Prochlorococcus marinus XMU1405: one gene and its partner. Each later gene encodes a partner of the first gene's protein in a complex. Links are inferred from orthologs where the notes say so. Each region holds a gene or a part of one and is shown on either strand. Other genes may lie near its edges. The genes, in order: tig and rpsG.

The links.
Region 2: the proteins of tig (region 1) and rpsG are in contact, whole or in part, in a crystal structure (PDB 3GTY), measured with the Thermotoga maritima proteins. The link is inferred for Prochlorococcus marinus XMU1405 from one-to-one orthologs. Residues at the interface, in WP_004081061.1 of Thermotoga maritima: Glu122, Val124, Val129, Leu130, Tyr133, Glu188, Gly259, Ile262, Tyr263, Glu266, Ser270, Glu273, Gln274, Glu277, Arg308, Gln311, Ile312, Ser315, Tyr316, Glu325, Arg329, Arg336, Leu363, Phe366, Trp367, Arg373, Leu377, Arg381, Leu384, Glu387; in WP_004081843.1 of Thermotoga maritima: Lys34, Lys52, Lys55, Glu59, Arg62, Gln63, Glu66, Asn67, Lys69, Val71, Arg95, Ala109, Lys110, Lys111, Gly112, Arg113, Pro114, Glu117, Glu121, Ile124, Ala125, Tyr127, Asn128, Asn129, Thr130, Gly131, Lys135, Asp139, Arg142, Met143.

What each region holds. Positions count from the first base shown.
Region 1 is NZ_JAAORF010000003.1:581,052-589,686, forward strand. Bases 1-2,805 are described here. They hold tig (trigger factor), read left to right. Parts: upstream 1-594; coding sequence 595-2,016; downstream 2,017-2,805. Other genes in these bases: HA148_RS09215 (aspartate-semialdehyde dehydrogenase), read right to left, coding at 1-470; clpP (ATP-dependent Clp endopeptidase proteolytic subunit ClpP), read left to right, coding at 2,082-2,726. In the rest of the region: ATP-dependent protease ATP-binding subunit ClpX, read left to right, coding at 2,832-4,199; HA148_RS09235 (DNA polymerase III subunit gamma/tau), read left to right, coding at 4,257-6,014; HA148_RS09240 (glycosyltransferase family 2 protein), read right to left, coding at 6,016-7,317; HA148_RS09245 (SpoIID/LytB domain-containing protein), read right to left, coding at 7,330-8,635. UniProt on the Bacillus subtilis protein: Involved in protein export. Acts as a chaperone by maintaining the newly synthesized protein in an open conformation. Functions as a peptidyl-prolyl cis-trans isomerase.
Region 2 is NZ_JAAORF010000003.1:426,507-443,979, reverse strand. The notes cover bases 1-2,740. They hold rpsG (30S ribosomal protein S7), read left to right. Parts: upstream 1-1,005; coding sequence 1,006-1,476; downstream 1,477-2,740. Other genes in these bases: fusA (elongation factor G), read left to right, coding at 1,574-2,740; rpsL (30S ribosomal protein S12), read left to right, coding at 606-980; gltB (glutamate synthase large subunit), read right to left, coding at 1-410. Also shown: more of fusA, read left to right, coding at 2,741-3,649; tuf (elongation factor Tu), read left to right, coding at 3,695-4,894; rpsJ (30S ribosomal protein S10), read left to right, coding at 4,994-5,314; HA148_RS08435 (LON peptidase substrate-binding domain-containing protein), read left to right, coding at 5,371-6,027; HA148_RS08430 (methyltransferase domain-containing protein), read left to right, coding at 6,028-6,963; pheA (prephenate dehydratase), read right to left, coding at 6,965-7,810; HA148_RS08420 (DUF1997 domain-containing protein), read left to right, coding at 7,863-8,381; HA148_RS08415 (ribonuclease HII), read right to left, coding at 8,367-8,984; HA148_RS08410 (Rne/Rng family ribonuclease), read right to left, coding at 8,941-10,764; HA148_RS08405 (LL-diaminopimelate aminotransferase), read left to right, coding at 11,063-12,289; ATP-dependent Clp protease adapter ClpS, read left to right, coding at 12,322-12,639; HA148_RS08395 (photosystem II high light acclimation radical SAM protein), read right to left, coding at 12,655-14,274; HA148_RS08390 (glycosyltransferase family 2 protein), read right to left, coding at 14,381-15,472; HA148_RS08385 (ArnT family glycosyltransferase), read right to left, coding at 15,513-17,066; HA148_RS08375 (DUF3493 domain-containing protein), read left to right, coding at 17,211-17,447; infB (translation initiation factor IF-2), read right to left, coding at 17,464-17,473.

The DNA of each region.
Region 1 (8,635 bases):
CTTTGAATAGTCGAAAGTTTGTTTAATGGAGCTAAAACTAATGTCAACAAAATGGTAGTGCAGTTTGGGTTCGCTATTACCCCATCATGATTAAGTACGTCACTAGCATTAACTTCAGGGACTATAAGAGGAACGTTCTTATCTAATCTGAAAGCACTTGAATTATCTATCAGTAAAGCATTTTGATCAGTAATGGTAGACAACCATTTTTTTGAAATACTTCCGCCAGCTGAAGCCAAAACTAAATCAAGATTCTTAAATTCTTCCTTAGTTGTTTTTTTTGTAACTAATTCTTCATCTTTCCAAATAATTTTTTTTCCTTCTGACCGTTCTGATGAAAGCAAGACCAATTCTGATATTGGGAAATCACGTTGTTCAAGAATTTTTAGCAATTCAGATCCCACAGCACCTGAAGAACCTAAAACAGCAACTTTTAATGGCCTATTAGGCAAATACGGAGATTGTCTCACACTTTAAAATGATTTTTATAAATAGATTGACTATTTTTTTTACTTTATCAAAAAATTAACTTTCAAGGAAATCACATAATGTGAAATAATTAAGATTCGGTTCATAGTAATAACTTAGAAAAACATGGCTAAAGATGCACTAATAGTCAAAACAACTCCTCTGCCTCAAAGTAGAATTTCATTCGAATTAGAAATACCATCAGAGACATGCAAAACGTGTGTAAATGAAACAATCAGTTCTATCAGTCGTTCGGCTAAAATTCCGGGATTTAGACTTGGTAAGATTCCTAAACAAGTCTTAATCCAAAGAATTGGCATAACACAATTACATGCTTCTGCTCTGGAAAAAATTATTGATAAATCATGGCAAGAAGCGTTAAAAATAAAATCTATAGAGCCACTAAGTGAGCCAGAATTGGTAGATGGATTTGAATCTTTACTTGCAAAGTTTAGTCCTGAAAAATCACTTAAGGTTACTCTTCAAACTGATGTTGCCCCAGAATTAAAACTTAAAAAATCCAAAGGACTAAGTGTTGAAATATCAAAGACAAAGTTTGATCCTAAGTCAATAGATGAAGCGCTAGAAAAATCTAGAAATCAGTTTGCAAACATTATTCCAGTTACCAATAGAGCAGCAAAATTAGGAGATATTGCCGTAGTTAGTTTCAAAGGAAAATATAAAGATTCTGGTAAAGAGATTGATGGTGGAACAAGTGAATCAATGGATCTTGAGTTAGAAAAGAACAAAATGATTCCCGGTTTCGTTGAGGGAATCGTAAAAATGAAAATTGGTGATACTAAAACACTTAACCTTAAATTTCCTGATGATTATTCTCATGAGGATTCAAGAGGCAAAGAAGCAATTTTTGAAGTAAATCTCAAGGATCTTAAGGAAAAAGAATTGCCTGAACTTAATGACGATTTTGCGAAACAGTCTGGCAACAAAGAATCATTAAAAGAGTTAAAGAAAGATATTGAAAAGCAACTTAAAGATAATTTTGAAAAAACTCAAAAAGATATCAAAATTGAAGCTTTATTAGATGCATTAACAAACGAATTGGTTGCTGAAATTCCAAAATCTATGATTGATATAGAAGTAAGGAATAATATTGAACAAACCGCTCAAAGATTTGCTCAACAAGGTCTTGATGTAAAATCTACTTTCACTCCGGAATTAGTTAAATCATTAGCAGAGTCCACGAGGCCTCAAGCTGAAAAAAATGTTCAAAGAAATTTAGCTTTAAAAGCATTAGCTGAAACAGAAAACATAAAAGTCGAGAAAGATGAAATTGATTTAAAAATGAAAGATTATGAAGATGCAATCTCTCAATCTTCAAAACAAATAGATATTAAAAGACTAACAGAAGTAGTAACTAACGATCTACTCAAAGAAAAATTAATAATTTGGCTTGAAGAAAACTCTGAAGTAAAAGAAAAAACTACAAAAACTTCTAATACTACCAAAACCTCCAAAGCAACAAAAGCCACAAAAACTTCAAAAACTACAAAAACTTCAAAAACTCAAAATAAAAAAGAAAAAAAATAATTTATGAAATTTCCTACTAATTAAACAAAAACCCCTTAAATTACTTATAAGACGAAAACTAATTTGTGAACTCAGAAAAAAAACATTTGATCCAAAGCTCAATAAGTTCTTACGAAAGTAATAATAAAACTATTGCTGCTGTTCCTACCGTTATAGAACAATCGGGAAGAGGAGAAAGAGCTTTTGATATATATTCGAGACTATTGAGGGAGAGAATAATTTTTTTAGGTACTGGAATTAATGATCAAGTATCTGACTCACTTGTTGCGCAATTATTGTTTCTTGAAGCGGAAGATCCCGAAAAAGACATACAAATTTATATTAACTCTCCTGGAGGCTCAGTAACTGCAGGAATGGCCATATACGATACTATGCAACAAATATCCCCTGATGTAGTGACAATATGCTTTGGAGTTGCGGCAAGTATGGGGGCATTTCTACTGTCTGGAGGAGCCAAGGGTAAAAGATTGGCTTTACCTAATTCTAGGATTATGATTCATCAACCTCTGGGAGGTGCACAAGGTCAAGCAGTAGAGATTGAAATACAAGCTAAAGAAATACTTTTTCTCAAGAAAACATTAAATTCGCTTTTAGCGGAACATACTGGTCAACCTTTAGAAAAAATTAATGAAGACACAGAAAGAGATTACTTTTTATCTCCCTCAGAAGCAGTCGAATATGGATTAATTGATAAAGTTATCAAAAAGTGACAAGGAATACTGATTTTTTAAGAATATGATGACGAATCGATATTTATAAGCAATCCTAGTGAATAAGGAATATTAAACACCTTTCACTTTAAAAACTTATAATCGATGGCTAAATTCGACGCCCATCTTAAATGTTCATTTTGCGGGAAATCACAAGACCAAGTAAGAAAGCTTATAGCTGGTCCTGGGGTTTATATATGTGATGAGTGCATAGATCTATGTAATGAAATCCTAGATGAAGAACTACTTGATAATCAAGCGAACACAAACAACTCTCCGCAAGTAAAAAAGAAATTACCAACTGATAATTCAAAAAAATCTGTTCCTTTAGAATTAACCTCAATTCCTAAGCCGTTAGAAATTAAAAGTTTTCTAGATAATCAAGTTGTTGGACAAGAATCTGCAAAAAAAATATTATCAGTAGCCGTATACAATCATTACAAGCGATTAGCTTGGAAAGTTAAGGAAGATAGTAAAAATAACAATTCAACAGATTCACAAGCAACTAAATTACAAAAATCAAATATTTTACTCATCGGTCCTACGGGGAGTGGAAAAACTCTATTAGCGCAAACTTTAGCAGAGTTTCTCGATGTTCCTTTTGCAGTAGCTGATGCAACGACTTTGACAGAAGCTGGATATGTAGGGGAGGATGTTGAAAACATACTTTTAAGACTTCTACAGAAATCAGAAATGAATGTAGAACTGGCGCAAAAAGGAATTATTTATATTGATGAAATAGATAAAATTGCAAGAAAAAGCGAAAATCCTTCAATTACTAGAGATGTCTCTGGTGAAGGAGTACAACAAGCATTATTAAAAATGCTTGAAGGAACAATTGCTAATGTGCCACCTCAAGGCGGAAGAAAACATCCTTATCATGACTGCATCCAAATTGATACGAGTCAAATACTATTTATTTGTGGGGGGGCATTTATAGGTTTAGAGGATATAGTTCAAAAGCGTATGGGTAAACACTCTATAGGATTTACCACCAATTCGGATCAAAACAAAGTTGATACAAAAAAAATAGTAGACCCAAGAGATTCCCTGAAAAATTTAGAATTAGATGACTTAGTGAAATATGGCCTAATTCCAGAATTTATTGGAAGAATTCCGGTTTGTGCTGTATTAGATCGTCTTACTAAAGAAACTTTAGAATCTATTTTGACTCAACCAAGAGATGCATTAGTAAAGCAATTCAAAACTTTGCTAAGTATGGATAATGTTGAATTATCATTTGAGCCTGATTCTGTTGAAGCGATAGCAAATGAAGCATACAAAAGAAAAACAGGTGCAAGAGCATTAAGATCAATAATTGAAGAGCTAATGCTAGACATAATGTACACTTTGCCTTCTGAAGAAAATATAAAAGAATTCACAATTACGAAAAAAATGGTAGATAATTTATTCTCATCTAAAATTGTTAAACTACCTTCAGGATCAACAAGAATCATTAAAGAGTCTGCATAAAATTAGAGTTTAATTTTTTTAATTGAATCCCTAATTTTTGTAATTAATGAAAAATAAATGCCAAATATACATAAGCCTTTTCATCAAAAATATAGACCAAACAACTTAAACGAACTGGTTGGGCAAAAATTTATATCCATTACACTCAAACAAGCTCTATTAACAAAAAAAATTGCTCCTGCGTATCTTTTTAATGGTCCAAGAGGCACTGGAAAAACATCAAGTGCAAGAATATTTGCAAAATCTCTAAATTGTCAGGCATTCGACCAACCTACGATAACTCCTTGTTGCAAATGTGACTTATGTCGACAAATTACAGATGGGAGCGCTCTAGATATTATCGAGATTGATGCAGCATCAAATACAGGAGTAGAAAATATAAGAGAAATTATAGAAAGAGCGAGATTTGCACCAACTCAAGCGAGATGGAAAGTCTATGTAATTGATGAATGTCATATGCTTTCAACGGCAGCTTCAAATGCTTTACTAAAAACTATTGAAGAACCGCCCTCAAGAGTTGTATTTATACTTGCGACGACAAATCCTGAGAGAGTATTAAATACAATAAAAAGTAGATGCCAAAAGTTTGATTTTAGAAGAATAAGCCCTAGTGATATTTTTCAACATTTATCAGAAATCGCCGAAAAAGAATCCATTAAGTACGAAGTTCAGGCGTTAAAAATGATTGCAAAAAGGTCTAATGGAGGTATGAGAGATGCACAAAGCCTCCTTGAACAATTGAATCTTTTACCAGAAGGGATAACAATTAATAATATCCAAAACCTCCTAGGAGAGGTATCAGAAAGCGAATTAACAAATCTGATTAAATCATTGGTTGAGAATAATCCAGAGTCATTAATTGATACTTGCAACAAATTATATGATGCCGGAAACGAACCTCTTCAAATAATTATCGGATTATTGAATATAACAAGAGATCTACTATTACACACTACTAATAATAAATATTCAGATCTTTACTATACGTCTGATGAATTTCGAGATGAGTTAGATAAAATCTCAAAAACAATAAATAAATCAACAATAATTAATTGGCATAATAATCTTAGAAATATTGAATATCAAATCAAATCAAGTGATAATCCAAGGCTTTGGTTTGAAATACATTTAACTGGACTTATGAATAGTCAAGATATAAATAGTTTTGAAAATAAAAAAGAAAGTGAAAATAATACGACTGAGGAGAAGCATGAAAGTAGAAAAAACATTCCAATTAATAAAAAAAATATTTCAGATGAGATTCCAAAACCAATTATCCAAGAAGAGATAAATCACAAGGAACTAATCGAAAAAAAAGACGAAAAATTAGAAAAATTTGAAGTTCTTGAAAAAGAAAGTATTGAAAATATTTCTGAAAATAACCAAAATAATTCTGGATCAAATTTAAAAGATAAATGGGAATTAATTCTTTCTAAAGTAGAGTTACCATCAACAAGAATGTTACTTTCACAACAAGCCGAACTTGAAAGTTTTGATTCGGAGAAAATCACAATTGCATTATCACCAAACTGGGAAAGTATGATAAAAAGCAGAAAAGTTATAATTGAAAATACTTTAAAAAAGATATTTGGAGATGGAATAATACTTAATTTTTCAACCAAACAATTAAATAAAAGTAACCCAACAAAAACTCCAGAAATAACCCAAAATGAAGGAAATAATTTCCGGCCAATAAAAAAAATAGAACCAAAAACTAATTCGTCAACAAAAATATCTAACGAGGAAACTTATGATGATAGTTCAAAAAACTTAGCAAATTTTTTTAATGGAGAAATTATAGACCTTGATGAATAGATTAAACTCCAGTATGAAGAGTCTTTCGCCAGAGTATCTTTTTGGGGAAAATAGACATCTTTATAGTTACCCAAGGGATTACTAAAAACCAATGTGATAAATAAAAAACCGATACAAATACCATCCAAAAATTACTTTTTTGCAATACAGGTACTTCACTTTTACAAGAAGAACCGTACCAAAAAGCGATTCCAGATAACATAAAAGCTGTAAGTGAAATAGGCCAGTAAATTGGTGAATCTAAAAAAGCAATACTGAAAACTAAATCAAAAATAGAAATGATTGGTAATGCATATTGCAAGATGAAAAAGTAAGTTAAATCAAATTTCTGCAAATAATCAATTTTATTAGTAAATAATTGATCTCCATAATCGAAGAATCTTTGCAACCCCCCCTCTGCCCATCTTTGCCTTTGCGCTAATAAAGCATTTAAATTTACAACTGCCTCCTCCATGACTGGAGGATCCCATAAGATTCCAATTCTAGATTTTGATAATAATAATCTTAAACTCAAATCAAGATCATCTGTAACTGTATCTTCATTAAAAGAACCACATGCTAATAATGTTTCTTTCTTAATTAATTGACCATTTCCCCTTAATTCGGAAACTCCAGCAACTGATAATCTTCCATATTGAAAGATTGCATCCATAGCCATCTCCATTGACTGACAGGAAGTTAAAAAATTCTTACTTACATTTGTTACTGATTTTCTTAGTTGAACTGCAGACCAATCCCCCTCTTCTACAAAACTAAATAACCTTATCAAAGAATCTTGTTTTAATTCAGCATCAGCATCCAAAACTAATAACCATTCACCATGGGTAAATTTCAAGGCATAATTCAAAGCTCCTGACTTTCCTCCTCCTGCATTTGGAGAACGACTTATGACTTTTAGCTTGTCATATTGTCTAGATAATCGATCTAAAATTAAAGGCGTCTTATCAGAACTACCATCATCGATTATGTAAATATTTAATTTATTTGTTGGATAATCTAAACTAAATAATCTTTCAACTAATCTTGATATGACATTCTCTTCATCTCTAGCTGCGACTAAAATATCAAGCACAGGTAACTCTTTATTGCTAATTCTTCTGCTTACAGTATTTAAAACGTTGTTCCTTTTGAAATTTTTAGAAATAACTATTAAACCGTAAAAAACAATCACAAAAGAAAGAGTCAATATTATGTAAAAGAAATTTTCGATATTGTTAGCATGAGGAATAAAAGCTACTAAAAAACAAGCACTAAGAAATATAAACGACTTCAATCTTCGATTTTTATAAAAACCCTTACTCATAAAAGTAAATTGTTAATTACTTAACTTCCATTGAGACAATATCTCAAATTTTTTTAGTTTTGCATTTCGATAGTAATGATTCAATATTTGTTCATAAGAGAATCCTAATTTAGCCATTTCAATTGCTCCTGACTGAGATAAACCTACACCATGACCGAAGCCTCCTCCTCTCAAAAGCCATAAATCATCATTTAATTTATTAATAGTAAACAAATTACTAGGTATAAAATTTAATACCCGTCGAATATCATCTTTAACAAGAACAATAGGTTTATTACCCTTGTCAGTTTGTATTTCCAATTTTGTCACTCTGCCACTAGACCCACGTTCAATAGGATTTAATTCCAAAACATCTTCATTAATATTTATAAGTTTGTTTTTAATTAACTTTTCTTTAATTTCAAGATTAGAAATTTTCTTATTCCATCGAAAAAGAGAATGATTACTCCCATAAAACTTTTCTTTATCAAAATCTAAAAAATTATTTAAATAAGATTCATTTGTCATTGGAAGTTCAAAAATTTTATTTAATGATTCAGAACCATCAATGATTGAATTGAAATAAGAATAATCTTGAATTTGCCAAGACTCTCCTGCAGTAGCAGATACTCCACCATTAGAACCATGGTAAAAAGCATTTATTGGTTGATTTTCATGAGTGAGAATTAAATTTGAAGTTTCGTCTATGGCTTTTTGTACGTTTTTATATGAAATTTCAGAAGGCTTATAAACTTGGCATTGAGTGCTTATACATAAATGATATTTATCCATATTAAATCTATCAGAATTAAATATGCCCCAAGTTCTTGCAATAACTGCTTGAGCCTTGAGTGCTTCTAAAGGAGAATTCGGTCCAATTTCATATGGCAAAACACCTGCCAAATAGTCATCAAATTCAATTTTTTGAACTAATGTCCAAGTTCCATATAAATCCTTTATTAAATAAAAATTTTTGCCAAAATTAACACCATTTATTTTTATTTTCTCTTCAGAATAAATATATATTGGACCTTCAAGTTTCATATCAGTGTAGTCATTTCTAAGAACAGGAGTAATTTGAAAATTTTTTATTTTTCTGAAAATCTTATTTTTTAATTCAAACTCTGGCAGATCATCTTGAAATGGAATCCATACTTCCCAATTTTTAGGGTAGGCAACAGTCGTCTCAAATCCTTTATCTCTTAGTTTCTCTGATTGTTTTTTTGCCGATTCATAGCTAGCAAAAGGACCAAAAACAAATCTTTCAATTGTTTTTGGATTTTTAACGGGAATATCCGCCCAAGTGATATTTATCTGTTTTGATTTATGTTTAATACCG
Region 2 (17,473 bases), 140 kb from region 1 along the record:
TTAACAGGTACTGTTCTCCAAGATGTTTTGTTGACTCTTAATTGTTCTGCTTCTTCATCACATATTGATTTACATACTTCAATTTTCTCTTTTTTATTAGGCATGAAAACCATGCCTAAACCTCTATGCAATTCTTGAGGAATTTTTAGATTCATTTCATCTTCAATGTATTCCCATGGAATTGAACATAAGATGCCAGCTCCATCTCCTGAATCACTATCTCCTCCACAACCCCCTCTATGCTCCATGCAGTTAAGGCCTTTCAGGGATTGTTTTAAGATCCAGTTGCTTTCTATTCCTTTGATATTTGCTATGAAACCAACTCCACACGCATCTTTCTCACCAATTATTCCATTTGGGGAATAACTATCTTGATATGGTCCATCGATTCTTTTGATACTCTCTCCCATAGATTATTTAATTCTATTTAGTTATTTATGTATTTCTATTATAAAAATAAATATGAAAATAAATCTAAAAATAATGAATATTTACCAAAGAATTTTAATTTGACAAATTTTAAAAAAAATATAATAAAAAACTTTTGGTTGGTGCTCGTAAAAGGTTATGATAGTGAAATGTTTATTTTTATCTAAATATAATAGATGCCCACCATCTCACAATTAATAGGTTCAGAAAGAAAACGTCTGACAAGGAAAACAAAATCTCCTGCATTAAAAGCTTGCCCTGAGAGAAGAGGGGTTTGTACCAGAGTCTATACATCAACACCTAAAAAGCCTAATTCAGCCTTGAGAAAAGTTGCAAGAGTGAGATTAACTTCAGGTTTCGAAGTAACGGCTTACATCCCTGGGATTGGACATAATTTGCAAGAACACTCTGTAGTGCTGCTTAGGGGGGGAAGAGTTAAGGATTTGCCAGGAGTTAGATATCATATAATAAGAGGAACTTTAGATACGGCTGGAGTCAAAGATAGACGTCAATCCAGATCTAAGTATGGAGCAAAAGCTCCAAAAGATTAATTTGTAAACATCACTTTCTAAAAAAATGTCACGTCGTAATGCAGCAGTAAAAAGACCAGTTCTTCCAGATCCTCAATTTAATAGTCGTCTTGCTTCAATGATGATTTCTCGATTGATGAAGCATGGTAAAAAATCTACAGCTCAAAGGATATTGTCTGATGCTTTTTCCTTAATAAGTGAGAGAACAGGTGGCAATGCAGTCGAATTATTTGAAACAGCTGTTAAAAATGCTACTCCCCTTGTTGAAGTAAGAGCTAGAAGAGTTGGTGGTGCCACATATCAAGTACCTATGGAAGTACGCCAAGAGAGGGGTACAGCTATGGCATTAAGATGGCTTGTTACATTCTCACGTGCCAGGAATGGAAAAAGTATGTCTCAAAAACTTGCTGGTGAATTGATGGATGCAGCAAATGAAACTGGAAGTGCAGTTAAAAAAAGAGAAGACACTCATAAAATGGCTGAAGCTAATAAAGCTTTTGCTCATTACAGATATTAATTTCATCAAAAAGGTACTTAAGTAGTTTATTATTAATGAAGTTTGCTTTTAGGGTGAACTATACTTATCAAAAATTATTTTATTTGGAGCTTTAAAATTGGCACGCGACTTTCCCCTAGAACGAGTAAGGAACATAGGTATAGCCGCTCATATTGATGCAGGGAAGACTACAACTACTGAAAGAATTTTGTTTTATTCAGGTGTTGTTCACAAGATAGGAGAAGTACATGATGGTGCTGCTGTAACAGATTGGATGGCTCAAGAACGAGAAAGAGGAATAACTATTACTGCTGCAGCAATATCTACAAGTTGGCAAGATCACAGAATTAATATTATTGATACTCCTGGACACGTTGACTTTACTATTGAAGTTGAAAGATCAATGCGAGTCTTGGACGGAGTTATAGCTGTGTTTTGCGCAGTTGGGGGAGTTCAGCCTCAATCCGAAACAGTTTGGCGTCAAGCAGATAGATATTCTGTTCCGAGGATGGTTTTTGTTAATAAAATGGACAGGACTGGTGCAGATTTTTTAAAAGTTAATAAACAAATTAAAGATCGTCTAAAGGCAAATGCACTCCCAATTCAGCTACCTATAGGAGCTGAGGGTGATCTTACAGGCATTATTGATTTAGTCGCTAACAAAGCATATCTCTACAAAAATGATTTAGGTACTGATATTGAAGAAGCACCAATTCCATCTGAAATGAAGGAAGAAGCTTCTGAGTGGAGATTAAAGTTGATGGAAAGCGTCGCAGAAAATGATGAAGAGTTAATTGAAATTTTCCTTGAAACAGGAGAATTGTCCGAAGAACAACTCAAAAAAGGTATTAGGGAAGGTGTTTTAAAACATGGATTAGTTCCTGTTTTGTGTGGTTCAGCTTTTAAGAATAAAGGAGTCCAACTTGTACTAGACGCTGTAGTTGATTACTTGCCTGCTCCAGTTGACGTAAAACCAATACAAGGTGTTTTACCAAGTGGCAAAGAAGATGTTAGACCTTCAGATGATAATGCTCCTTTTAGTGCATTAGCATTCAAAGTGATGTCAGATCCCTATGGGAAATTAACTTTTGTAAGAATGTATTCAGGTGTTCTCTCTAAGGGAAGTTACGTAATGAATTCTACTAAGGATGCTAAAGAGAGAATTTCTAGATTAGTGATTCTTAAGGCCGATGAAAGAGAGGAGGTTGACGAATTAAGGGCTGGGGATTTAGGAGCTGTATTAGGTCTTAAGAACACAACAACTGGTGATACTTTATGTAACACAGAAGATCCAATAGTTTTGGAGACATTGTTTATCCCTGAACCAGTTATTTCGGTAGCTGTTGAGCCAAAAACAAAAGGCGATATGGAAAAATTATCCAAAGCTTTAACTGCTTTGTCTGAAGAGGATCCAACCTTTAGAGTAAGTACAGATCCAGAGACAAATCAAACTGTTATTGCAGGTATGGGTGAGTTGCACTTAGAAATCCTTGTTGACAGAATGTTAAGGGAATTTAAAGTTGAAGCGAATATAGGCGCTCCTCAAGTTTCATATAGAGAGACTATTAGGTCCAGTTCTAAAGGTGAAGGTAAATACGCAAGACAGACTGGAGGAAAAGGTCAATATGGTCATGTAATCATTGAAATGGAACCTGCTGAAGTTGGTAAAGGTTTTGAATTTGTAAATAAAATCGTTGGAGGAGCTGTACCAAAAGAGTATATAGGTCCTGCATCAAATGGAATGAAAGAAACTTGTGAATCAGGTGTACTTGCCGGTTATCCACTCATTGATGTAAAAGTAACACTAGTCGATGGTTCATTCCACGATGTAGACTCATCTGAAATGGCCTTCAAAATTGCAGGTTCCATGGCTTTTAAAGACGGGGTTAAAAAATGCAATCCTGTCCTTTTAGAGCCTATGATGAAAGTTGAGGTCGAAAGTCCTGATGACTTCCTTGGATCTGTAATTGGTGATCTCTCTTCTAGAAGAGGTCAAGTAGAAGGACAATCTGTTGATGATGGATTGTCTAAGGTACAGGCCAAAGTGCCCTTAGCCGAAATGTTCGGCTATGCCACTCAACTCCGATCAATGACTCAAGGTCGGGGTATATTTTCAATGGAGTTCGCAAATTATGAGGAAGTTCCTCGTAATGTTGCTGAAGCTATCATTTCCAAGAATCAGGGCAACTCCTGATCTCTAAACTAAAACACTCTTAAACCCTCGATTCTTTAATTCAAAATGGCTCGCGAGAAGTTCGAAAGGAACAAACCACATGTCAACATAGGTACTATTGGCCATGTTGATCATGGAAAAACAACACTTACTGCTGCTATTACAAACGTATTAGCTAAAAAAGGTCAAGCTCAAGCTCAAGACTATGGAGACATTGATGGTGCTCCTGAAGAAAGAGAGCGTGGTATTACAATTAATACAGCTCATGTTGAATATGAAACTGAAGGCAGACATTATGCTCATGTTGATTGCCCAGGACATGCTGATTATGTTAAAAACATGATCACAGGGGCCGCCCAGATGGACGGAGCTATTCTAGTTTGCGCAGCTACAGATGGTCCTATGGCTCAAACAAAAGAGCATATTCTTTTAGCTAAACAAGTTGGAGTTCCTGCTCTTGTTGTTGCTCTCAATAAGTGCGATATGGTCGACGATGAGGAAATTATTGAACTTGTCGAAATGGAAATTAGAGAACTTTTAGATAGTTATGACTTCCCTGGAGATGACATTCCTATAGTTCAAGTTTCAGGTTTAAAAGCTCTCGAAGGTGATTCTACTTGGGAATCAAAGATTGAAGAATTAATGAAAGCAGTTGATGCTAGCATTCCTGAACCTGAAAGAGAAGTTGACAAACCATTCTTAATGGCAGTTGAAGACGTTTTCTCGATTACTGGTAGAGGAACTGTTGCTACTGGAAGAATTGAGAGAGGTAAAGTTAAGGTTGGAGAAGAAGTAGAAATAGTTGGAATAAGAGATACAAGAGTAACTACTGTTACTGGAGTCGAAATGTTCCGAAAACTTCTTGATGAAGGTATGGCTGGCGATAATGTTGGTTTACTTTTACGTGGTGTCCAGAAAGAAGATATTGAGAGAGGAATGGTTCTTGTTAAGAAAGGATCTATTACCCCTCATACTCAATTTGAAGGAGAAGTTTATGTTCTTAAAAAAGAAGAGGGCGGAAGACATACTCCTTTCTTTGCAGGATATAGACCTCAGTTCTACATCAGAACAACTGATGTGACAGGTCAAATAACCGCATTTACCTCTGATGATGGCTCTAATGTTGAAATGGTTATGCCAGGAGACAGAATTAAGATGACTGGGGAATTAATTTGTCCAGTAGCTATTGAACAAGGTATGCGATTCGCAATCCGTGAAGGTGGACGTACTATCGGTGCTGGAGTTGTTTCTAAAATACTCAAGTAATATATTTGAATTTTAAAAATTTAACCTCAATCATCTAATATAGATACATGGACAAGGGTCATTTAATAAATGACCCTTCAATAGAAGTTATTTGAAATTATGACTGCATCAATAGCACAACAAAAAATAAGAATAAGACTCAAAGCATTTGATAGGAGAATGCTTGATCTGTCTTGTGACAAAATAATCCAAACTGCTGATACTACTTCTGCCTCAGCAATAGGTCCAATACCTCTACCTACAAAAAGGAAAATTTATTGTGTCCTTAGATCACCACATGTCGATAAAGATTCTAGAGAGCATTTTGAAACAAGAACACATCGAAGAATCATCGATATCTATAGTCCCTCTGCAAAAACTATTGATGCTTTAATGAAGCTAGATCTCCCTAGTGGTGTAGATATAGAAGTTAAACTTTAATTAATCCCGAAACCGCCCTAAATTGATTAGTATAAAAACATTTAAATGAGGTTTAGATGGGAGAACTCTCAGTAAGGGAACTACCTTTATTTCCTTTGCCGGAAGTGGTCCTTTTTCCTCAAGAAGTATTGCCTTTACATATTTTTGAGTCGAGATATAGGATTATGCTCCAATCTGTTCTTGAAAGTGATTCTAGGTTTGGAGTCATTAAGTGGGACCCAACTACAAAAACTATGGCTAACGTGGGATGTTGCGCGCAAATTATAAAACATCAAACTGCAGAAGATGGGAGAAGTAATATTATCACTCTCGGACAACAAAGATTTCAAGTCTTAGAAATTACACGTTCGACGCCGTTTTGCTCCGCGATGGTTAGTTGGATTAATGATGATAATATTGATGACTTACAAAAAATAGATTCACTAAAAGATTCAGTAAAAGAAGCTCTTAGTGACGTTATTACTTTAACAAGTAAATTAACTAATACTAAGAAAAATCTACCTGATAAATTACCTGACAACCCAATGGAATTATCATTTTGGATAGGAGCTCATTTGGGCGGTCCTGTTGCGGAAGAACAGCAAAGACTTCTTGAGGAAAGAAATACTTTTACTCGTTTGCAAAGGGAATATGAAATGCTGGATCATACAAGAAAACAACTTGCAGCAAGAACCGCATTGAAAGAAAGTTTCCCTGATATAAAAGAAAATTAAATGATTGAGTTATTATTCCCTTTTTTTTTACTAGTTTTATTCTTTCTGGTCCTATTTATTATCTGGAGAATTAATGCTAGAAAATATATTTCTTCCAGTACAGTAGCTTCCGCATATGATGCTTGGACGCAGGATAAATTACTTGAGAGATTGTGGGGAGAACATATACATTTGGGTTTTTATCCTTCAGGGAAAAAAAATATTGATTTTAGAAAAGCTAAAGCTCAGTTTGTTCATGAATTAGTCAAATGGAGTGGTTTGGATAAATTGCCAAAAGGATCCAGAATACTCGATGTAGGTTGTGGTATAGGGGGAAGTTCTAGGATTCTTTCAGAATATTATGGGTTTAATGTTACAGGCATTACAATTAGTCCGGCTCAAGTTAAAAGAGCAAGAGAACTTACTCCTTTTGGACTTAATTGCAACTTCCAAGTTATGGATGCATTGGATTTATCATTTGAAGATGGATCATTTGATGCGGTCTGGAGTGTTGAGGCAGGAGCTCATATGAATGACAAAACTAAGTTTGCAGATGAAATGCTTAGAATTTTGAGACCTGGAGGATATTTGGCATTGGCTGATTGGAACTCAAGAGATCTAAAGGCATATCCCCCATCATTTTTGGAGAAGTTAGTCCTTAAACAATTACTTGAACAGTGGGTACACCCCAATTTTATAAGCATTAACCAATTCAGTAATATTCTTAGAATTAATAAAAATAGTGCTGGAAGAGTTATTTCTGAGAATTGGAACTCTTATACGAATCCTTCTTGGTACGACTCAATTTATGAAGGCATTCGAAGACCCTTAGCAATTTTGTCACTTGGCCCATTTGCGATAGTAAAGTCGATTAGAGAGATTCCAACGATATTACTAATGAATTGGGCATTTAGAAAAGGTTTAATGGAGTTTGGAGTTTATAAATGTAGGGGATAAATTAATCTAGTTCAACATTTTCAGAAAAATAATTTCCAAAATCTACGAAGTTTTTGCATAATGGCTTTAAATTATTTTTTAAATCGACTAAATTTTTTATATTATTTTGATTATTTATTTCTAAATCAATATAAATTATGTATTCGCCTAACTCTCGTTTTGATGGTCTAGATTCAATTTTACTCATATTAAATCCAAAATCTGCAATATAATTTAAAGCTTCTAGTAAAGCGCCAGGTTTATTTGAGATTAATGAAAAAGCAAAACTTGCAATATTAGCTGGACTAAAATTTGATTCTTTGCTCAAAATGACAAATCTAGTACAGTTTCCTGGGACATCATTAATAGGAAAGGCTAATTCTTTAAGTCCTTCAATTTGAATTAATGATTTTGAGCCGATAGCTGCTCTAAATTTACTTCCTTTTACCATATTGACAGCTTCTGATGTTGAATTTGTTGGAAGAGGAATTGCATTTGGGAGATTTTCAGATAACCATTCAGAACATTGAGCTAATGCTTGAGGGTGAGATAATACTTCTGAAATCATTGAAAGTTCTCCATCGCTAATTAACGCATGTTTAATAGGTAAAACAATTGCTTTATTGATAAATATTTCAGGAAATTTCCAGAGGGCATCTAAAGTGGCTGTGACTCCGCCTTCTACAGAATTTTCAATAGGTACTACTGCAGCATCACAATTGTTGTAGGCAATTGATTTAATGACCGAATGTAACCCATTACATGGTACAAATATAGGTGTCTGAAAATTGGCAAGCTTTGATAATATATGAGCTGCTTTTTCTGCATATGTCCCTTTAGGACCTAAATATGCAACTTGTTTGCGCATGATTGATTGTAAGAAAAAAAGAGATCAAATAAGCATTGGAGGGTTATAGAAAATGCTATTATCTTTTGATGCTAAACAGAAATTAAAGCTTTCTGTAACACGAAATAAAAAATATCTTTCTCAATATCTTTTGGAAGAAGAAAGAGTTGTTGGAGCAATGCTAGACTCCAAAAAATTAGTACCTGAGGGAGAAGGTAGATACAAGTATACAGTAACAAGTTTTAAGGTTTTCCAACTAGATATTAACCCTGTTGTCTCAATTGCGGTAGAGAATAGAGATGGAATTTTAAGAATGAGTGCCCTTGATAGTAAATTGGATGGTTTGGGAATTGTAGATGACTTTAATCTTATTTTGAAAGCGAATTTGGAAGCAACCGATGTTGGTTTAGAAGGCGAGGCACTTCTTGGGGTATCTGTAAGCCAACCCCCTCTACTGAAGCTGGTACCAAAGAAAATTTTGGAATCTACTGGTCATTCGGTATTAAATGGAATTCTATTGGGTATAAAGTCAAGGGTTCAACAGCAACTCGTAAAAGACTTTTTAGATTGGTGTGAATTAAATAAGATTTGATTTTTTTAAAAAACTTTTCCTATGAAGTTTAGTTATTCCATTTTTTTTGATTAATGAAAGATGCTCTCTAGTTCCATAACCTTTATTTTTAAATAACAAGTATCCTGAGTATTTTTTTTCTAACCTCTCCATTAGATTGTCGCGAGAAACTTTGGCAACTATGCTTGCTGCAGCTATTGAGATAAACTTTGAGTCTCCAGAAACTATGTTTTTCTGAATTCCGTTCCATGGCCTTAATAGTAAGGGGCCATCAATTATTAATTCAGATGGCTTTTCTTTTAATTTTTTTAGAGCTCTTATCATTGAAAGTTCTGTCGCAACTCTGATACCTAACTTATCTATTTCTCTGGCCGAAGATTGCCCAATTCCATAATCTGAAGAGAGAAATAAAATTTTTGGTAAAAGTAATTTTCTTTTTTTGGGAGTTAGTTTTTTACTATCTGTTACTCCAAGTTGTTTTAAAGTAAATTTATTTTTCTCAGTTAATACGACTGCTGCTGCAAACACTGGACCAAAAATTGCTCCCCTTCCAACTTCATCTATTCCAACTTCGGATACTTTATTCAATGCTTGCTGAAGATCTTCTTCTTTTTTTTCTTGTATTGTTTAGCTCATCTGCAAGTTCAGTTTTATCCTTTTTGTCTGTAAATACAACTTCATTATTTTCATTAGTTTTATCTGCTGATTTATCTTTAGAATTTGCATTTGCTTCAACTTTAATTTGAATCTTTTCTTCTTCAGTTTTTGATATTTTTTTAATTTGTTTTTTTGTTTTTTTATTATTTAAGGGTTTTTCTTTTTCCTTATTACTTTCTTCTAAACGCACAAAATTATTGCTGGTGAGATATTCTTTACCTAACTTAATAAGGGGATTAATACCTAATTGACTGAAAACAACTTTTTCTTCATTAGTAAGATCAACTGTTATTATATTTTTTTCTTTTGAATTTGATTGATTCAAATTATCATTATCATTTTCTTTTTCTTTTTTATTAGAAGAATTATCTTTACTTAGGTCTTTGGAGTTAATTAATTCCTTGTCGATTATTTTTTCTTGCTCATAAGTTGATTGAGAAATATCTTTATCTAAAGATTTTAGATTGTTTGATTGATTAGATTTATTTTCAACATTTTTAATTTTTAAGTTAGCAATTTCGTAATTTAATATATTTTCTACGTGCCCTGTTCCATCGCATTTAGAACATTTTTTACCGAATAATTCATATATATTTTGACCCTGTCTTTTTCTGGTTAACTCTACTAATCCTAATTCAGTAAGCTGAGCTATTTGAGGCCTAGCAGAATCATCTTTTATTGCTGAGGTAAAATGCTCAAGTAACTGAAATTGATCTCTTCTAGATTCCATATCGATAAAATCTACTACTATAACTCCACCAATATTTCTTAATTTCATTTGCCTTGAGATTTCAACTGCTGCTTCGCAGTTTGTCCACAAAACGGTTTGTCTTGAGTTTGCGGATCTTGTAAATGATCCAGAGTTTACATCGATTACTGTTAAAGCTTCAGTTGGTTCGATAATAATATAACCTCCAGAAGGAAGATCTACTCTAGGTTGTAGAGCTTTTTGAATTGTTTTCTTAATTTCGTACTTTTCGAAAATATGTTGGTTTAAACTATTATCGTGAAATTCAATATTTATATCAGATTCATAATTTATTAAAAAATCTTTTGCCCTTGCAACTGAAAATTTACTATCGATAATTATACTTTTAGTTGATTCTTTAATATGATCTCTCAAGATCTTAAGAGAGAAATCTTCATCTCTTTTTACTAAATATGGCGGATTAGAGGCCTCAGAAACTTTTAGTGTATTTTCCCATTGTTGAATTAAATGTTCTAAATCTTCAATTAGAAGTTCTTCTTTTATTTTTTCAGCCTCTGTTCTAAATAATAATCCTGTACTAGGTGGTTTTATTAAAACGCCAAGAGCTTTCAAACGGCTTCGTTCAGTTTCTGTATTAATTTTTCTTGAAATATTTACTCCTTGGCCATATGGCTGTAGTATCAAATATTTTCCTGGGATTGATATACTTCCGGTTAGTCTGGGACCTTTAGATCCTGTGGGTTCCTTTATTACCTGTACTAAAACTTTTTGTTTTGGTTCTAGTAATTCAGTTATTCCAAATGTCCCTTTTTTAATTCTTAGTGGACCTAAATCTGAAACATGGATGAATCCATTTTTCTCACTTTCACCAATATTTATAAAAGCGGCATCAATGCCAGGAAGAACATTTTCAACTGTTCCTAAAAAAATATCGCCAATTTGATATTGACCTTGTGCGACGATTAATTCATCAACTCGATCATCTGTGAGTAGTGCTGCTATTCGAGCCTGCTCAGCGATGATAATTTGCTGAGACATATAGTTGATTCTGAATGATTTGGATTTTGAAAATCGTCTAGATTAGAGAATTAGATTTTATCTTTTAATAAAGCAATTTTTTTTAGCTATTATTGTTTACTTTTTTTAAATTAACAAAGTTAATAGTGATTGAATTCTGCTATTTATAAAGATTTAAACGATTTTCAAACTAATTGAAATTGAATTCACAGCTATGATCATCTCTTAAATTAACCATAACTAGAATAATATTAACATCTAATCACCACTAAAGCACGTTGATACATTATTCTAATATTGGTGAAATTTTTTATCTAAAGTGGTTCAAGTAAACGAAAATTATTTAAAACTCAAAGCAGGCTATTTATTCCCTGAAATTGCTAAAAGGGTAAAAATATATTCTCAATCAAATAAGAGTGCTGAAATTATTAAGCTTGGCATAGGAGATGTTACAGAACCATTACCAAGAGCATGTATAGAAGCTATGGGTAAAGCTTTAGATGACATGGCAACAATAAACGGTTTCAGAGGTTATGGACCAGAACAAGGTTATTCTTGGCTGAGAGAAAAAATATCTGAGCATGATTTTATTTCTCGAGGCTGTCAAATTTCACCCGAAGAAATCTTTGTTTCAGATGGTTCTAAATGCGATAGTAGCAATATTTTAGATATTCTTGGCAAAGATAATTCAATTGCTGTAACTGATCCGGTTTACCCTGTTTATGTAGATAGTAACGTTATGACAGGTAGAACTGGAGAAGCTCTCGAAAATGGTACTTATCAAGGTTTAACATATCTGGCAATAAACGAGAGGAACAATTTTTTGCCAAAACTACCTGAAAAAAAAGTGGATATTTTATATCTTTGTTTTCCAAATAATCCAACTGGAGCAACTATTACAAAAAATGAATTGAAAAAGTGGGTTGACTATGCCCTCCAAAATAAATCTCTGATACTTTTTGATGCAGCTTATGAAGCCTTTATCCAAGATAATGATATTCCACATTCAATATATGAGATTGAGGGGGCAAAGGATTGTGCTATTGAATTTAGATCTTTTTCAAAGAATGCAGGATTCACTGGAGTTAGATGTGCTTTTACAGTAATACCTAAGGATCTAAAAGGTTTGAGTTCAACAAATGAAGAAATAGAGTTATGGCCTCTTTGGAATAGACGACAATCTACAAAGTTCAATGGAGTAAGTTATGTGGTTCAGAAAGGTGCAGAGGCTGTTTATTCTCCTGAAGGGAAAAAACAGGTGAAAGGTTTAATTGATTTTTATATGGAAAATGCAAAAATTATGAAAAATAAACTTCAGAATTCAGGATATAAAGTTTATGGTGGGGACAATGCTCCTTATATCTGGATTAAAGTTCCAGATCAAATGACATCTTGGGACTTTTTTGATTTCCTTCTCCAAAAAGTTAGTGTAGTAGGAACACCTGGGAGCGGATTTGGATTAGCAGGAGAGGGTTATTTTCGATTGTCAGCATTTAACTCACGATCAAACGTTCTTGATGCAATGGAAAGAATAATTAATATATAATTACTAGTACAATTTAAACTCTAATAAATTTAATGCTATCTATAAAGTTAGAACAAAGTGCAAATAATAATTCAGCAGTGATTGAAAAAAAACCTGCTGAATTAAAAAATAAATCTCCAAAATATAAGGTTTTGCTTCATAATGACCCAGTAAATTCTATGGAATATGTCACTATTTCACTACGAGAGGTTGTTCCGCAATTAAGTGAACAAGATGCTATAGCAATAATGCTTGAAGCACACAATACGGGCGTGGGTCTAGTAATTGTTTGTGATTTAGAGCCAGCAGAATTTTACTCAGAATCATTAAAATCTAAAGGAATTTCTAGTTCAATTGAGAAAGAGGATTAATAACGGTTGAATTTGTTATTTAGAGTGAGCTAATTTCCTTTGTGATAAAGGACGCACTTTTAGGGATTCCTTTAAGGAAGACTTTCCATATTCTCTTTCAAGAATGTCAATAACTGTTTTGCCAAATTCGTCTTCTAGATTATCAAAAGCTTCTAAGCAAACCTGACCAAGCTTTTTTCCAAGTGACCCTGGATTCCAGAGAAGTTTTCTCGCTGTCCAGGGCATCATGCTCATTGGATTATAATTTGGCTTCAAAATTTTATTCTCCAAAGCGTATTTCTCAAGAAGAGTGTGAGGTTGCAAACCTATAAAGAATATAGCTGGATCAACTAAGCCTTTACCAAAAATATTTTCTAATTCTCTATGGTAAGCAATTGTTTGTCTTATGGTGCTGGGCGTTTCATCAAAAACATTAAATGAATAATTAACTGAAACATGATTCTTGAAACCGGATTTGACTAACATTCTGCAATTATTTAATACAGTTTCAAGGTCATAAGCTAATCTCATTTTTCTAACAAGTTCTTGAGATCCCGAGGTGATACCTATTTCAAAATAGCTCATACCTGTATCAACCATTAGCTGAGCTAGCTCAGCATCAATATTATCTGCTCTGATGTATGCAGCCCAATTAATATCGTCCCAGCCTTGGTCCTTAATTGCTTGCAAAAGTGTTTTTGCATCTTCAATATGTTTTTTGGCTGGAATAAATTGTGCATCTGTGAACCAAAATCCCCTTACTCCAAGATCATATAATTGCTTCATTTCTTTGATTACTTCCTTAACAGGATTAACGCGAACCTGCTTCCCCTCCACAACTGTGTAAACACAGAAACAACAATTATGAGGACAACCTCTTTTTGTTTGTACCCCTACGTAATAATCGCCACCTTCTATATACCAATCGAATTCAGGCCATATTGATTTAATGTATTTATAGTTGCAGGCTGTTTTTACAGTTCCTGAAGGTTGTTCATGTATTAATTTGTTCCGAGGTGTTTGTCCAGCAATATAACATCTTTCATCTTCTATTGAATCTCCTCTAATTATTTTTTCTATGAGATTTTCTCCCTCTCCAACTGAAATTACAGTTCCTTTTGGGAGTAGATTCCCCAATTGTTCATAGAAGACACTAACAGCCCCACCTCCTAAAATTACTTTTACATTTTTATTGTATTTTTGTGCTCTTTTTAGTCCCATCTTGACTAAAGAAGTATTTCTATATATTTCTCCATAATGAGATGCAATTAATTTTAATCCTCCCCAGGAACCTCTAATTTTTTTAAAGATATTTTTTGAGTAGAAAACTTCAAAAGAGTTTTGTAGGGGATTTCCACTTCTACCATCAACAGGTGCATAAATTTGTATATCTCTCCATGAAAAAATGATTAGATGTGGTCTAAATTGATCAATTTTTCTAGCTAAATATTTGGAAACTTTATTAGATGGAATTATTGCTAAATCAATGAATTGCTGCTCTAAAACTGGAAAACATTTATGAATATGGTCTGCTAAATAAATAGGACCTATTGGAAATATTGGATTACATGGCAATCTTACAGTTAATATTTTTCCATAGTGCTTTCTTTGGTAATTTTTTTTATTTAATTTTTCGAACTTCAAATTAAAATTCATGTTATGAAATTTAATGAATTTATTTCTTTTAAGAATCTAACTACTTTATTACTAATTTGGAGAAATTAAAAATCCTAAGAAAATACTTGTGAAAATTTTATTTAATTCACATATCAGAAATCATATAAATCCAGCATACTTTTAGAAGTTTTAATCCATCTATCCATCTAGATATATTTGGTGCTCCAGATTTTCTAGCGTAATATCTAACAGGATAATTTAGTATTTTAATGTTATTTTTCGCAGCTTCAAATATTATTGTAAAGTCTCCAAATGGGTCAGACTTGGAATCCCAACTTCCGTTTTGTTTCATAAGTTTAAAGAATTTTCTTGAAAAAACTTTTGTTCCACAGAGTGAATCTGATACAGGCTTATTTATTAGTATTGATAGAAAAATTGCGAAGAGTCTATTTCCTATATAATTTGCCCATCTCATCGCATCTTTTTCCATTGGAAAAGTTGTGCGGGCGCAATTGATAAGGATATTTTTATTTTTGGTTGATTCCATAATTGCTGCAATACTGTCATCAATATCTACTGTAAAATCACTATCAATTATGGCGAGAGTTTCACCTGAAGAAATATTAAATCCCTCCACGACTGCATTTTTCTTCCCTTTAGAAGTTTGTTTTAAAAGAGATATCTTGAAGAAATTTGAGAAATTTTCTTTTAATTCATTCAAAATTTCATATGTATTATCATTGCTATTGCCTTCAACGAATATAATTTCTAAATTATTCCGAATGTTTTTGAATTTATTTAAAGCATTAATTAAAAGTTCTTTATTACCAGCTTCATTTCTTGCAGGAATTACTATTGATATTAAATGTTCAGAATTATTTTCACTATATTTATAAAAAACTATTTCGAGTTCATAGGCGAGTTGTTTGATGATTGGTATTTTCCGAAAAATATTTTTAATAGATTTTGGAATTACCTTAGTGGGCATAGGAGTTAGTTTTTTTGCTTTCCATCTAATTGATCTGTAGTTATAAATTTCTGCTAGAGATTCGATATCGCATAAAGTTATTCTTGCTTTGCTAGTAGTTTCTCTAAAAATTCTTGAATCTAATTTTAGCCATCTAGTGATTGGCTCCCAAGTATTACCACGAACTTTAATTGAAATAAATTCGTTATTGTCTTTGAATAATTGATGAAGTTTATTATTAGTTAAGTTCCAACTATTAACAGATCTCATTATTGAAGATTATTATCGACACTTATTATAAATGGATTTTTTACTTTTTTAATATTAATTTCCATGGATTTAAAATATCATTTTCGTATATCACTTCATAAGAATCATCATTATTTTTTATTGCTTTAAGGTCAGTTGTCCATGCTAATTCAGATTTTTTTAATTGATTAATACTTTCTAATCCCATACCTAATTTAGGTGTTGCTAAAGAAATCCTGATGATTTTTGATTGGGATCGAGAATCGTTGATTCCTTTTTTATCAACCATGATCGTTTGATTTTTTACTAAATCAAGGGATGAAACATATTCCATTTTCTCTCTTAGTTCTCTAGATCTATCAGTGAATAAACCTGATTGCAAAATAAATGAAGTGAATAAGTAAGGCCCAATTATGAGAGTTATTAATATTTCTTTGTACGAATTTTTATGTCTTATTAACGACCAAGCAAACCCGAAAGATAATAATCCAAGCATTATAAATGTGTTTTCCTTTGTATTAAGATTAATTGAATCTTTAAAGAAAAAATAATATGTGAAAGTAAGAGCAAATATAAATAATGGAATTATTTTTGAAGTCATAAATATAAAAAACCGACTATATCTATAAGAATTGAATAAAAATTTTATTCCTACATAAGTATTTAATGAAAAAATAGATGAGATTTGTAGAGCATAGTAGGGTGTTTTTGTAGAGAAAATGCTAAGGACCGCCACTAAAATCAAGGGGAAAAAAGCAAGTATATATTTATTCTCCTTACTTTGAGAAATGTTATATGTTATGCCAATAATTGTGAAAAAACTCCATGGCAGAAATGTTAAAGGTATATTCCAGAAATAATAATAGAAAGGATTTGTGAAAGTATTTTTACTTGATAGAAAGTTAAACTTTTCGAATAAGTAAAAAATAATATTTTTGTCTAAATAAGGGTTGATAGAAAAAGTCCACAATAAAAAAGGAATGAATCCAATAAGTAGTCCCAACCAAAAGAATTTGACGAATAAAAAATTTTTTTTAAAAAAAATATATGGTATGAGTGATAATAACGGTACAAAAACTAAAAAAGTTTTCATAATAAAAGCTAAACCAATCCAAATTCCAAAAAGCAGAATATAGAATTTGTTATTTTTACTTTTTATTTTGACTAAAGCTAATACTCCAATAGTTACTAAACATGAATAAATAATATCTTGAGTGGCTAAGTGTGAGTAGTCAAACCATAGATATGTTGTAGCAAGGATTAGTGGAGATATAATTGCATATTTTTTATTAAATAATTCTTCATGTAATTTATAAGTTGTAAATAGCATTAATATTGAAGCAACTGTTGTTGGTAGATATGCAGAAAAAATATTTCTTCCAAATAACTCTTGTGACTTTGCTATTAAAAACTGTAATCCTATTGTTCTATCTAAAACATATTCATCCCACCAAAGAGGAATTGTCCAGTTACCTTTTTCTAATATCCATCTAGCTTGTAGTGCATAATAACCTTCATCAAAGGCAATATAACTTCTTTTGCCAAAATAAAATATAAGAGGAATAAAAACAAATACTTTAAAAAGATATCTAAATTTTAAAATTTTATTAACCATTTTAATTTGCTTTTTAAGTGCCGATAATTGGAATTGAACCAATGACCTACTGTTTACGAGACAGTTGCTCTACCTCTGAGCTATACCGGCCAAATTAAATATTGAATTTTTCATATAGACTTAATTTTATAATTGAAAGAATTTATGTCAAAAATAGATCCTGAATTGAAAAAGAAATTGTTAAAGGAATCCCAATCTCCTTTCAAGGGATTAAGAAGAATATTGTGGATAGCTTTTAGCGGCTCTGCATTTTTGGGGCTTATTATAATGCTTTCCAGAATTGCAAGCGGAACCGAATTACAGCAAAATAACCTTCTTATACAGTTGGGTGCTTGTGTTATTTTTCCGACTTTATTAATCTTTGATAGAAATAAAGATTAATGAGTTAGATGTTTAATTATTGTGAT